3 regions of the Bacillus sp. BC05(2025) genome follow, and region 2 is predicted to be linked to each of the others. Evidence: riboswitches for the same ligand, from Rfam matches in the RefSeq annotation. Region 2 holds a riboswitch; each other region holds the start of a gene.

Region 1 (3,224 bases), on a different contig from region 2:
TTTAAAAAGAAATATGGCATATTAGATAAGCATAACATGGCATAGAAAAGCATACTCATATAAGGTAGGGTCGCGACTTACATATTCGTTTGCCTCATTCATGCTTCTTACATATTGTAAGGAGCATTTTTTATTGTCAAAAAATTGATCCAATATACTTCCGTTATTATATGAGATTATTTGTATAATAGTAGGTGAGAAATGTTTTCGAAGAGGAGGTGTATAGTTAATGAGGTTAGTTATTCCGAAGCAACACGGTGCATGGGCCATGCTCGTTATACCATTTCTATTAAGTGTCATACTTGGGAAACCTACTATGTATCATATTCCGTTGTTTTTAGCTTGGTTCTTTATCTATTTAGCTACGTATCCATTTCTTACGTACATAAAGCAAAGACGAAAAAAAGAGTATTTACATGCTACAATTGTATATTTGATCATTGCGTTCGTATTTGGAATGATTTCTCTATTATATGAATGGCGCATTCTTTTATTCGTAGTATTCATGATTCCATTATTTATAGTAAATATGTATTACGCTCATCAAAAAAATGAAAGAGCATTACTAAATGACATCAGTGCGATTATTGTTTTCTGTATTGGTGGTTTAGTTAGCTATTATTTTTCAATGAAACTTATAGATAAAACAGCATTATTTATTGCGCTTATTTCATTTTTATATTTTTTAGGAAGTACGTTTTATGTGAAAACGATGATACGCGAGAAAAATAACCCGAAGTATCGGCTTATATCATGGGGTTATCATATTCTATTAACAATCATTGTATTTGCTATCAATCCGTTGTGTTCTCTTATTTTTATACCGAGTGTCATTCGAGCAGTTATGTTATACGGTAAAAAGATTTCTATTATAAAAGTAGGGATTTTAGAAATTGCTAATTCTGTATATTTTTTAATCATAACGGTAATAATTATGAAGTATGCCATTTGAAAAAGCTTCCCACCTTATGATGGGAAGTTTTTTCAATCTTGTTCTAAAATGTGAACCGTGTAATCACAACGTTGAATAGCTTGTTCGATCGCATAAAGAGATTGTTCAATACGTGCGCGATTAAAATCTTTTTCAACAGTTTGTAGTGCAGCTTCTAAACAATGTTTTGCTTCTTGTAATGATTGAAATGAGTCTTGTACATATCCGCGAGCATTTTCGTGCATTTCATAATCCTCCTTGCATGTTCATATATGTATAGTATGAACAGTAAGAAGCAAAATATAATTTGTTATATTTGTTTGACAATTAAAATGAAATTACGTATAGTAAGAATTAAGTGAATATTTTCTTATCCAGAGAGGTGGAGGGACTGGCCCGATGAAACCCAGCAACCGCGATGCAGGTGCTAATTCCAGCAGAACATATTTGTTCTGGGAGATAAGACGAAGATATATACGTAACTTCTTCTTATCGGAGAGGTTTTTTTATTGCAAAAAAACCGATTACGAAAAAATTTATATTAAGAAGAAAGGGGTTGCGAGCTACTGTGATACTCGAAAAATACGTAAAACTGCGTAGTACAGTTTATGAATATATGATAGAGCAGGATAAGCCAATATCATTGTTAGATATTCAAGAACATATCGTTTCGCATCATGAAGGAAAATTCACGAAAAAGATGTTACATCAATTTTATTTATCAAGACTATTAGATGAACTGAAACTGGATGGGAAAATTACATTAGCTGATGAATATCTCTATACGGAAAAAGGGGTATTTTATAAGGCGGGAAAAGGGAGCTAAGCTCTCTTTTTTTTGAAGTATGTAGAGTAAAAGACTGCTTAAGCAGCCTGATACAGGGAATGGTGTTGAGTGTGTAGTGTCAAAGATTGAATGTGCCTGAAAGAGGCACTTCATATCGGCTGCAAATGAAAAGAGACACCTTCGCCGAATAGGTGTCAGTTGTTTTGTCATATAGACTTGCTATTTGACAGTTATTAGAATAACATACAGGGGTTGTGGAAGTCAAAAGGGAATTAAAGGAAGAGGTGTTGTTATGTACGCTTGTTTATTACATGATATAACGAAATGGATACCTAAGTACATTATGGATCAAGGGTATGAATATTATGAAGAAGGACATGTAGATGATGTTGAAATACAAGACAAGAAAATATTTGCTTTCGTTACTGGAAATGCAGGAAACTATGAAGTGATTATTGATCTTGAAGATTTTACAGAAAGTAGCTGTGAGTGTCCATATGAAAACTATTGTAAACATATGGCGGCAGTTGTTTATGATATTCAAGGTGCTGGTGAAAGTACGGTGAAAGAGAAACTGAAAGATTTAGACAAGGAAGAGTTGCTTACCGTATTAAACCGTTTATTACAAAGCTCAAAAAACGTACAAATTGTAGAGAAGATGTTAAAGAAGGGGAAACTTTAATTTATAGAGGGAGTTGTTATGTATTGAATGTACTAATTGTATACGCTCATCCTAGTCCTTCAAGTTTTAACGCGGCGATTTTAAAGCATGTACAAAAAGGATTACAAGAAACAAACCATTCGGTTACGGTACTTGATTTATATAAAGAACAATTTAATCCCGTCCTTGTATTTAATGAAGAGAAGAAAAGGCGTGATTTAGTAAATGAAGAAGAAACAGCTCGGTACAGAGCGTTAGTAGAAGAAGCGGATACTCTTCTCTTCATTTATCCAATATGGTGGTGGGGGATGCCAGCTATTTTAAAAGGATTTATTGATCGCATTTTCGTTGCTGGTTTTGCTTATAAATATGAAGGTGCCCTGCCGAAAGGGTTACTAAAAGGTAAGAAGGCATGGGTAATTAATACGTTAGACTCACCGTTATGGTACGTCGCACTACTATATCGATCAGCCGATTGGATTATAATGAAGAGAGGTGTTTTACGTTTTTGCGGCATTCGCGATATAAAACGATCTGTTTTTCAATCTGTGAAAACGAGTAAACGAGAGAAGCGGGAAAAGTGGTTATTACAAATAGAAGAAAAGGCTCGTACGTTATGAATGAAATGGAACGTATTATAAATTGTTGTCAGTATGATAATGAACTTTTTCGTACATATATGAATTGCTTAATTCAATTGAAGAAATGTAGTGAAACGTTTCAACAAATACAGATTCAATTAAGAAATGATTATTTAATAAGAGGAATTTGTGAAAGAGAAGTGGATGAGGTAGTAAGAGGAAGTAAAGAATATGAAACGTATTTTCTTCCTAAAGCGCTGCAGT
Region 2 (3,224 bases):
GATTTCACCAGTTGCTATTTTTAATAAAGTACTTTTTCCTGCGCCGTTCATTCCTAGTAATGCGTGCACTTTTCCTTTTTCAATATGAATAGAAACATCTTCTAGAACAGGGGTAGTTACATGATAAGAATGTGTAATGTTTTGAAGAGAGAATGTCATCATTTTTTCTCCTTCTCTAATTTTTTCATCCAAGGAGAATACCCATCTTTTGAATCTCCCCAACCATTTATATGTTTTGATAATTGATCCATTGTTATATTTTCTTTTGGTAAATTATTTTTCTTCACTAAATAAGGTTCTAGCGAATAAATATCTGGCGTTTGTTCACCAGCAATTTTTTTATATAAAAATCGTACTTGAACTTTACCTACTTCAGCTGGATCAGTTGCAGCTGTAGCAGTCCAAGGTGAATTTTCTTTTTGCATGAGTTGTAAATCTTCATTACTTAAGTCAATGCCGTATACTTTTATATCTGTACGACCAGCTTGTTCGAGTGCTTTGACAGCCCCTTTAGCAAATTCATCCCATGAAGCGAAAATAGCTTGTAAATCTCCTTTTTTCGGATATTTTTTTAGTAAAGCTTCTACTTGTGTTTGTGTATCGAGCGGTGTGTTATTACTAGCAGTACCGAATCGTGTAACTTCTTTTATATTTGGATAACGTTTATAAAAAGCATCAATGATAACATTACGACGTTCCATTGGAGCGAATCCACCAACCCATACGACTGCGATATTTCCTTGTCCATTCAAATCTTCCGCTAATGTTTTTAATGATTTCCATGCAAGACTATAGTCATCTTGATCAATAATCGTTACGCCTGGCAAGCGTAGATCATTATCAAACGCTACTACCGGAATATTTGCTTGTAATGCCTTTTCTACTCCAGGTTTCAGCGCTTCAGATCGACCATGATCAATTAATATACCATCCACTTTTGAATTAATAGCAGTATCTAAATTTGCCGCCATTTTTGCTAAATCATTATCAGAATTATAGACTTGTACACTGCCGCCAAATAGTTCTACTTGTTTTTTGACCCCCTCAATATATTGAGAGGAAAAAGTTCCGATAGACATTTGCATAATTAATGCAATTTTTAATGGTTTCTTTATTTGGTTTGGAATTTCTGTTTGTAAATGATTTTCTACTGTTGTAGTTACTTTTTTCACAGTTTGTTGCTTTTGTGAAGAGACAGCATCTTGTTCATTTGTACAAGCAGTTAATGTAAGTAAGAGAACAATGAGTACGATAGAACACAATTTCTTCATAAAAAAATCCCTCCTAAACTAAGAAGAGAGGAGAGGGAGTGAAAATAAAAAACGCCTTTTCATATAGAAAAGACGTCTTATCATATTACTCTTATCTTTCAACACAACGTGTTGTAAGAATTAGCACCGTGCCCATAAATGGGTCGGTTGCCGGGCTTCGTAGGGCTCATCCCTCCACCTGCTCTTGATAAGACATCGAATATTCAACTATTTCGAATTATTCCACAAGTTTGTGGTGTTGTCAAATAATTTTTTATAAAAAAATCCCTCTTAATGAGGGATTTTAATGTGGTAAGAAAATCAATTGATAAGCGAACAAGATTCCGAATACATACACAAGTGGGTGAACAGCACAGAATTTACCTTTTGCCACTTTCATAAGTGGGTATGAAATAAATCCAAGAGCGATACCTGTTGCGATACTTGATGTAAGTGGCATGCTTAGGATTACTAAGAATGCTGGGAATGCTTCATCAAATACATCCCAATCGATGTGGCGAACTGAACCCATCATAAGGCTACCAACGATAATTAATGATGGTGCAGTAATAGCTGATACACCAGAAACGGCACTTACTAATGGCCCGAAGAATGCTGCTAGTGCGAATAGAACAGCTACTGTAACAGTTGTTAAACCAGTACGACCACCAGCTGCAACACCAGCAGATGATTCGATGTAAGCTGTTGATGGTGTTGTTCCGAACATAGAACCGATTGTTGCTGAGAATGAGTCAGATAGAAGAGCTCGTCCAGCTTTTGGAAGTTTTCCGTCTTTCATAAATCCACCTTGTTGAGCTACACCAAGTAATGTACCTGTTGTATCGAATAATGTAACAAGGAAGAATGAAAATACAACGCCGTATAATCCGTAGTTAATTACATCAGATACAGCAGTAATTGGATTTGAAACGATAATTCCTTCTGGTAATCCAGGCATTGATGTAACACCGTTTGAGAATGTTAATTGTCCTGTGAAGAAAGCGATAATACCAGTTAATAGCATCCCGATAAATAGTGCACCATTTACATTTAAAGACATAAGGATGATTGTAATTCCAAGTCCAGCTAATGCTAGTAGTACTGGCGCAGAGTGAAGATCACCAAGTCCAACTAAGTTTGCTTCATTTTTTGTAACGATACCTGTTAAACGTAAACCGATAAAGGCGATGAAAAGACCGATACCAGCAGTAATTGCATGTTTTAAGTTTTCAGGAATTGCTTCCATTAATTTTGTACGGAAAGATGTGAATGATAACAAAATTAAAATCATACCTGCTACGAATACAGCAGAGAATGCAATTGCGAAAGTCATGCCTTCATGAGCTTTTACAACAGAGTAAGAGAAATAAGCATTTAATCCCATACCTGGTGCAATTGCGATTGGTAAGTTTGTAAAGATCGCCATAAATAATGTTCCGACAACAGCAGCGATAATGGTTGCTGTAAATGCTTGTTCAAATGGAACACCTGCATCCCCAAGGATGACAGGGTTTACGACAATGATATATGCCATTGTTAAGAAGGTAATAATACCTGCCATAATTTCAGTTTTAATAGAAGTTTTATGTTTTGAAAGGTTAAACATATAAACATCCTTTCTGTTTACGAATAATTTTCACAACAGTTATATATAATATTCGTTTTTTAACTATTTTGCAATAGTTTTGCATAAAAAGTTTACAACAATTCATATTTTGTGTCTTAAATTCGAATATTAATCGTAAATCGATGTATGAATTTCAGTGTTTATTGTGCGCATATTATAAGGAAAAGGAGTTGAAAGAAGCTATGCCACAGCAAAAAAACTTTGTAACAATGCCAGCGCAACATCAAAATAAACAACCTGGTATTGAATCGTTAATGAATCCTCTACCGCAGTTTGAAGATCCAAACTATAAAGGAAGCGAAAAATTAAAAGGAAAGAATGTATTAATTACAGGAGGGGATAGCGGG
Region 3 (3,224 bases), on a different contig from region 2:
AAAGAAAACAAACGTTATTTGGGCATTCACTAGGTGGTTTATTTGCTTTACATATACTATTCACAAACGTAAATGCTTTTCAAAATTATTTTATTAGTAGTCCGTCTATTTGGTGGAATAATCAATCTGTTCTTGAAAAAGAAGAGAATTTTATAAATGAATTAAACAGTGCCAAGTTTGAAACGGGAGTGTTCCTTACAGTTGGATCACTAGAACGAGAGCATATGGTTGTAGGGGCAAACGAATTATCAGAGCGCCTTTTCCAAGTGAAACATGATCAGTTTAGATTTACGTTTTATGAAGCTGAAGGGGAGAATCACGCATCTGTTGTGCCGACTTCTTTAAGTAAAGGGTTAAGATTTATTAGTCACGTATAATTTGGAATGATTGTCTAATAAAATGCAAACGAAAGGCTATGGGGAAATTCTCCATAGCCTTTCGTTTGTTCAAGTAGAATTGTCCTTTTTGAAAGTTTTGTTTCAACTTTTCGTCTAAAGAGACAAAAAGTTGTCACAATTCGGTCACAATTAGCATAAACATAAAATAGACGAAATGAACTTATTTCCAAAAAGGCTTAGTTCATTCCATTTATGATTAGTGGAGCTAAAAAGAACGGATTAAAAGTTCACTATATTCTCAAGGAGGTAGATCGTATGAAAACTATTCTTGCTATCGCTGGGCTTATTTGGGTTTTATCACATGGCATTCCAATTTATGAGGGAGAACAAATTCGTAGTGCTCTAAATAAAAATTTTAATGAATATCACGTTATTGATCGGCAAGATAATGTTGTGACAGTTCGTGTAAATGACTGTTTTCATACGGTAACCGTTGAAGGAACTTCAGTAGTGAATGATACAAAAGTATGTGATCAACAATAATTATATATAGGAAGAAAGAAGTCTCAATTTATACGTGTGAATTGAGACTTTTATATTTGTGATTGAAGTTTTTTTCATAAACAATTATTGACATAACGAGTTTATGTTGATAAAATTCAATTCATAAAATATAGATAATTTAATAGATTTTGAATCAGATGAAAATTAAATCTGATTTCTCTTATCCAGAGAGGTGGAGGGACTGTGCCCTGTGAAACCCAGCAACCATCAATTTTTACATTGAAATGGTGCTAATTCCTGCAAAGCAAATGCTTTGAGAGATGAGAGAAAGGGATAGTATCGATATATGCATACAAACCTTTCTGCTCATTCTAAGGGCAGAAAGGTTTTTTTGTTGTTCTCGACTGTGAGTAAAGACTATTCTGAGGGAAAATAGAGCGATTTATACAGTCCGTGTGCAGGAGGAATAACGATGTGAAAATCAATGAACCAATTTGTGCATGTCCTAGTGTTGTTCTAATAAAGTGGATTATTGATTTGTTACAGCGTGAATTAATAAATAAATACATAAAAGAAGAAGGGTGTTTACAACATGAAAAAACTATTACTATCAGGACTTATTACAACAGCAATTTTTGGTTTAACTGCTTGTGGAGGGAAAAGTGAAGATAAGCTTGTTGTCGGTGCTTCTAATGTACCTCATGCAGTTATTTTGGAAAAAGCAAAACCATTACTTGAGAAAAAAGGTGTAGAACTAGAAATTAAAAAATTCCAAGACTACGTATTACCAAATAAATCATTGGCGAATAAAGAATTAGATGTAAATTATTTCCAAGGTATTCCATTCTTAGAGAAAGAAATGAAAGACAAAAAATATGATTTTGAAGTAGCTGGAAAAATACACATTGAACCAATCGGTTTATATTCTCAAAAATATAAAAATCTAAAAGAGCTTCCAGATGGTGCAACAATTATTATGAGTAATGCAATTACTGATCATGGACGTGGTTTAGCAATTTTACAAAAAGAAGGTATTTTAAAAATTAAAGATGGTATAGATCCTGTAAAAGCAACCGTAAAAGATATTGCAGATAATCCGAAAAATTTGAAATTCAAAACAGACATCGAGCCTGGTTTATTAACACAAATGTATAAAAATAAAGAAGGTGATGCTATTTTAATTAATGCTAACTATGCAATTGATGCAAAGTTAAATCCAAGAAAAGATGCAATTGCGCTTGAAGGTAAGGATTCTCCATATGTAAACGTAGTTGTGGTTCGTAAAGGTGATAAAGATAAGAAAGAAATTAAAGCACTTGTAGAAGTATTGCATTCGAAAGAAATTGAAGATTTTATTAATAAGGAATATAACGGTGCAGTTATTCCTGTAAAAGAATAATTTTGAAAACTAAGGAATTGTACTCTTTACAACTACGTATTTTATAACTGATGAAAATTAATTATTTTATTAAGGGCTACTAAGGTAGCCCTTTTATATTTGCAACGAGAAATTGTTAGGGAATGTACATTAATGGAGGCTTTAGTTGAAGAACATAGCACAAAAGTGATTAAACATTTTACTTTATTAAGTTCTGATGGAGAATGTAATGTTTTTTTGAAAAAGGAAAGGGTATCATGAAAATTGAGACTGAGAAGCTAATAAATTGTTAAGAATAAGCTTAGTGCGGAAATATACTCATATGGGGTATCATACATAGATAATTAATGCTATAATTGGTATACTCGTAAAAGCAATTGTTTTATTGGATGAAGAGAAACTTTAAGAAGGTGATAATATGGGTCATAAAGAGCATGAAGCAGTAACACATAGATCAGAAAAAGAAAAAGAACAAATTATAAATAGATTAAAGAGAATTGAAGGACAGGTCCGCGGTATTCAAAATATGATTGAAAATGATCGCTATTGTGTGGATATTTTAGTGCAAATTTCAGCGATTAATGCAGCGATGAAAAAAGTAGGAATGGGTGTATTAAAAAACCATACAAGTCATTGTGTTTCAGGCGCTATTAAAGATGGCAATGGTGACGAAGCGATTGAAGAATTAATGACTGTATTTGAACGTTTTTCAAAAGCGTAAAACAAGCTAGTATGTAACTGGCTTGTTTTTTTGTTTACTTTCATATAAGGTTTCGGGGTATTGATGTGAAAAAGTGTATGTAAAATAAACTTTTAGAAAATAATTGAAAAATCATGATACAAAACCATTGATTACCTTAGGGGGGTATGGTAAGATGTAGTTGTGATTAAGAAACAATGAAGAAACAAGAGGAGGATTTTAAATGGAACAGTTAACATTAAAAGTTGAAGGTATGTCTTGTGGACATTGTGTAAATGCTATCGAAAGCAGTGTGAAAGAGCTA

What was found. Region 2 has a riboswitch for S-adenosylmethionine ahead of ACZ76X_RS10450 (sugar ABC transporter substrate-binding protein). Riboswitches for the same ligand answer to the same signal wherever they lie in the genome.
Region 1: another riboswitch for S-adenosylmethionine. It lies ahead of ACZ76X_RS03895 (hypothetical protein); the one in region 2 lies ahead of ACZ76X_RS10450 (sugar ABC transporter substrate-binding protein).
Region 3: another riboswitch for S-adenosylmethionine. It lies ahead of metQ (methionine ABC transporter substrate-binding lipoprotein MetQ); the one in region 2 lies ahead of ACZ76X_RS10450 (sugar ABC transporter substrate-binding protein).

The regions. Positions count from the first base shown of each region.
Region 1 is NZ_JBWYRA010000001.1:735,948-739,171, reverse strand. Features, by position in the region: gene ACZ76X_RS03910 (ECF transporter S component) at 1-45, shown strand, start outside; gene ACZ76X_RS03905 (YwiC-like family protein) at 230-952, shown strand; gene ACZ76X_RS03900 (hypothetical protein) at 985-1,176, opposite strand; SAM riboswitch class I at 1,299-1,397, shown strand; gene ACZ76X_RS03895 (hypothetical protein) at 1,500-1,757, shown strand; gene ACZ76X_RS03890 (SWIM zinc finger family protein) at 2,011-2,400, shown strand; gene ACZ76X_RS03885 (NAD(P)H-dependent oxidoreductase) at 2,424-2,999, shown strand; gene ACZ76X_RS03880 (group-specific protein) at 2,996-3,224, shown strand, end outside.
Region 2 is NZ_JBWYRA010000002.1:884,079-887,302, reverse strand. Features, by position in the region: gene ACZ76X_RS10455 (sugar ABC transporter ATP-binding protein) at 1-162, opposite strand, end outside; gene ACZ76X_RS10450 (sugar ABC transporter substrate-binding protein) at 159-1,271, opposite strand; SAM riboswitch class I at 1,360-1,465, opposite strand; gene ACZ76X_RS10445 (NCS2 family permease) at 1,555-2,856, opposite strand; gene ACZ76X_RS10440 (SDR family oxidoreductase) at 3,060-3,224, shown strand, end outside.
Region 3 is NZ_JBWYRA010000003.1:656,406-659,629, forward strand. Features, by position in the region: gene ACZ76X_RS14120 (alpha/beta hydrolase) at 1-377, shown strand, start outside; gene ACZ76X_RS14125 (hypothetical protein) at 654-881, shown strand; SAM riboswitch class I at 1,060-1,169, shown strand; gene metQ (methionine ABC transporter substrate-binding lipoprotein MetQ) at 1,435-2,241, shown strand; gene ACZ76X_RS14135 (metal-sensing transcriptional repressor) at 2,639-2,941, shown strand; gene copZ (copper chaperone CopZ) at 3,144-3,224, shown strand, end outside.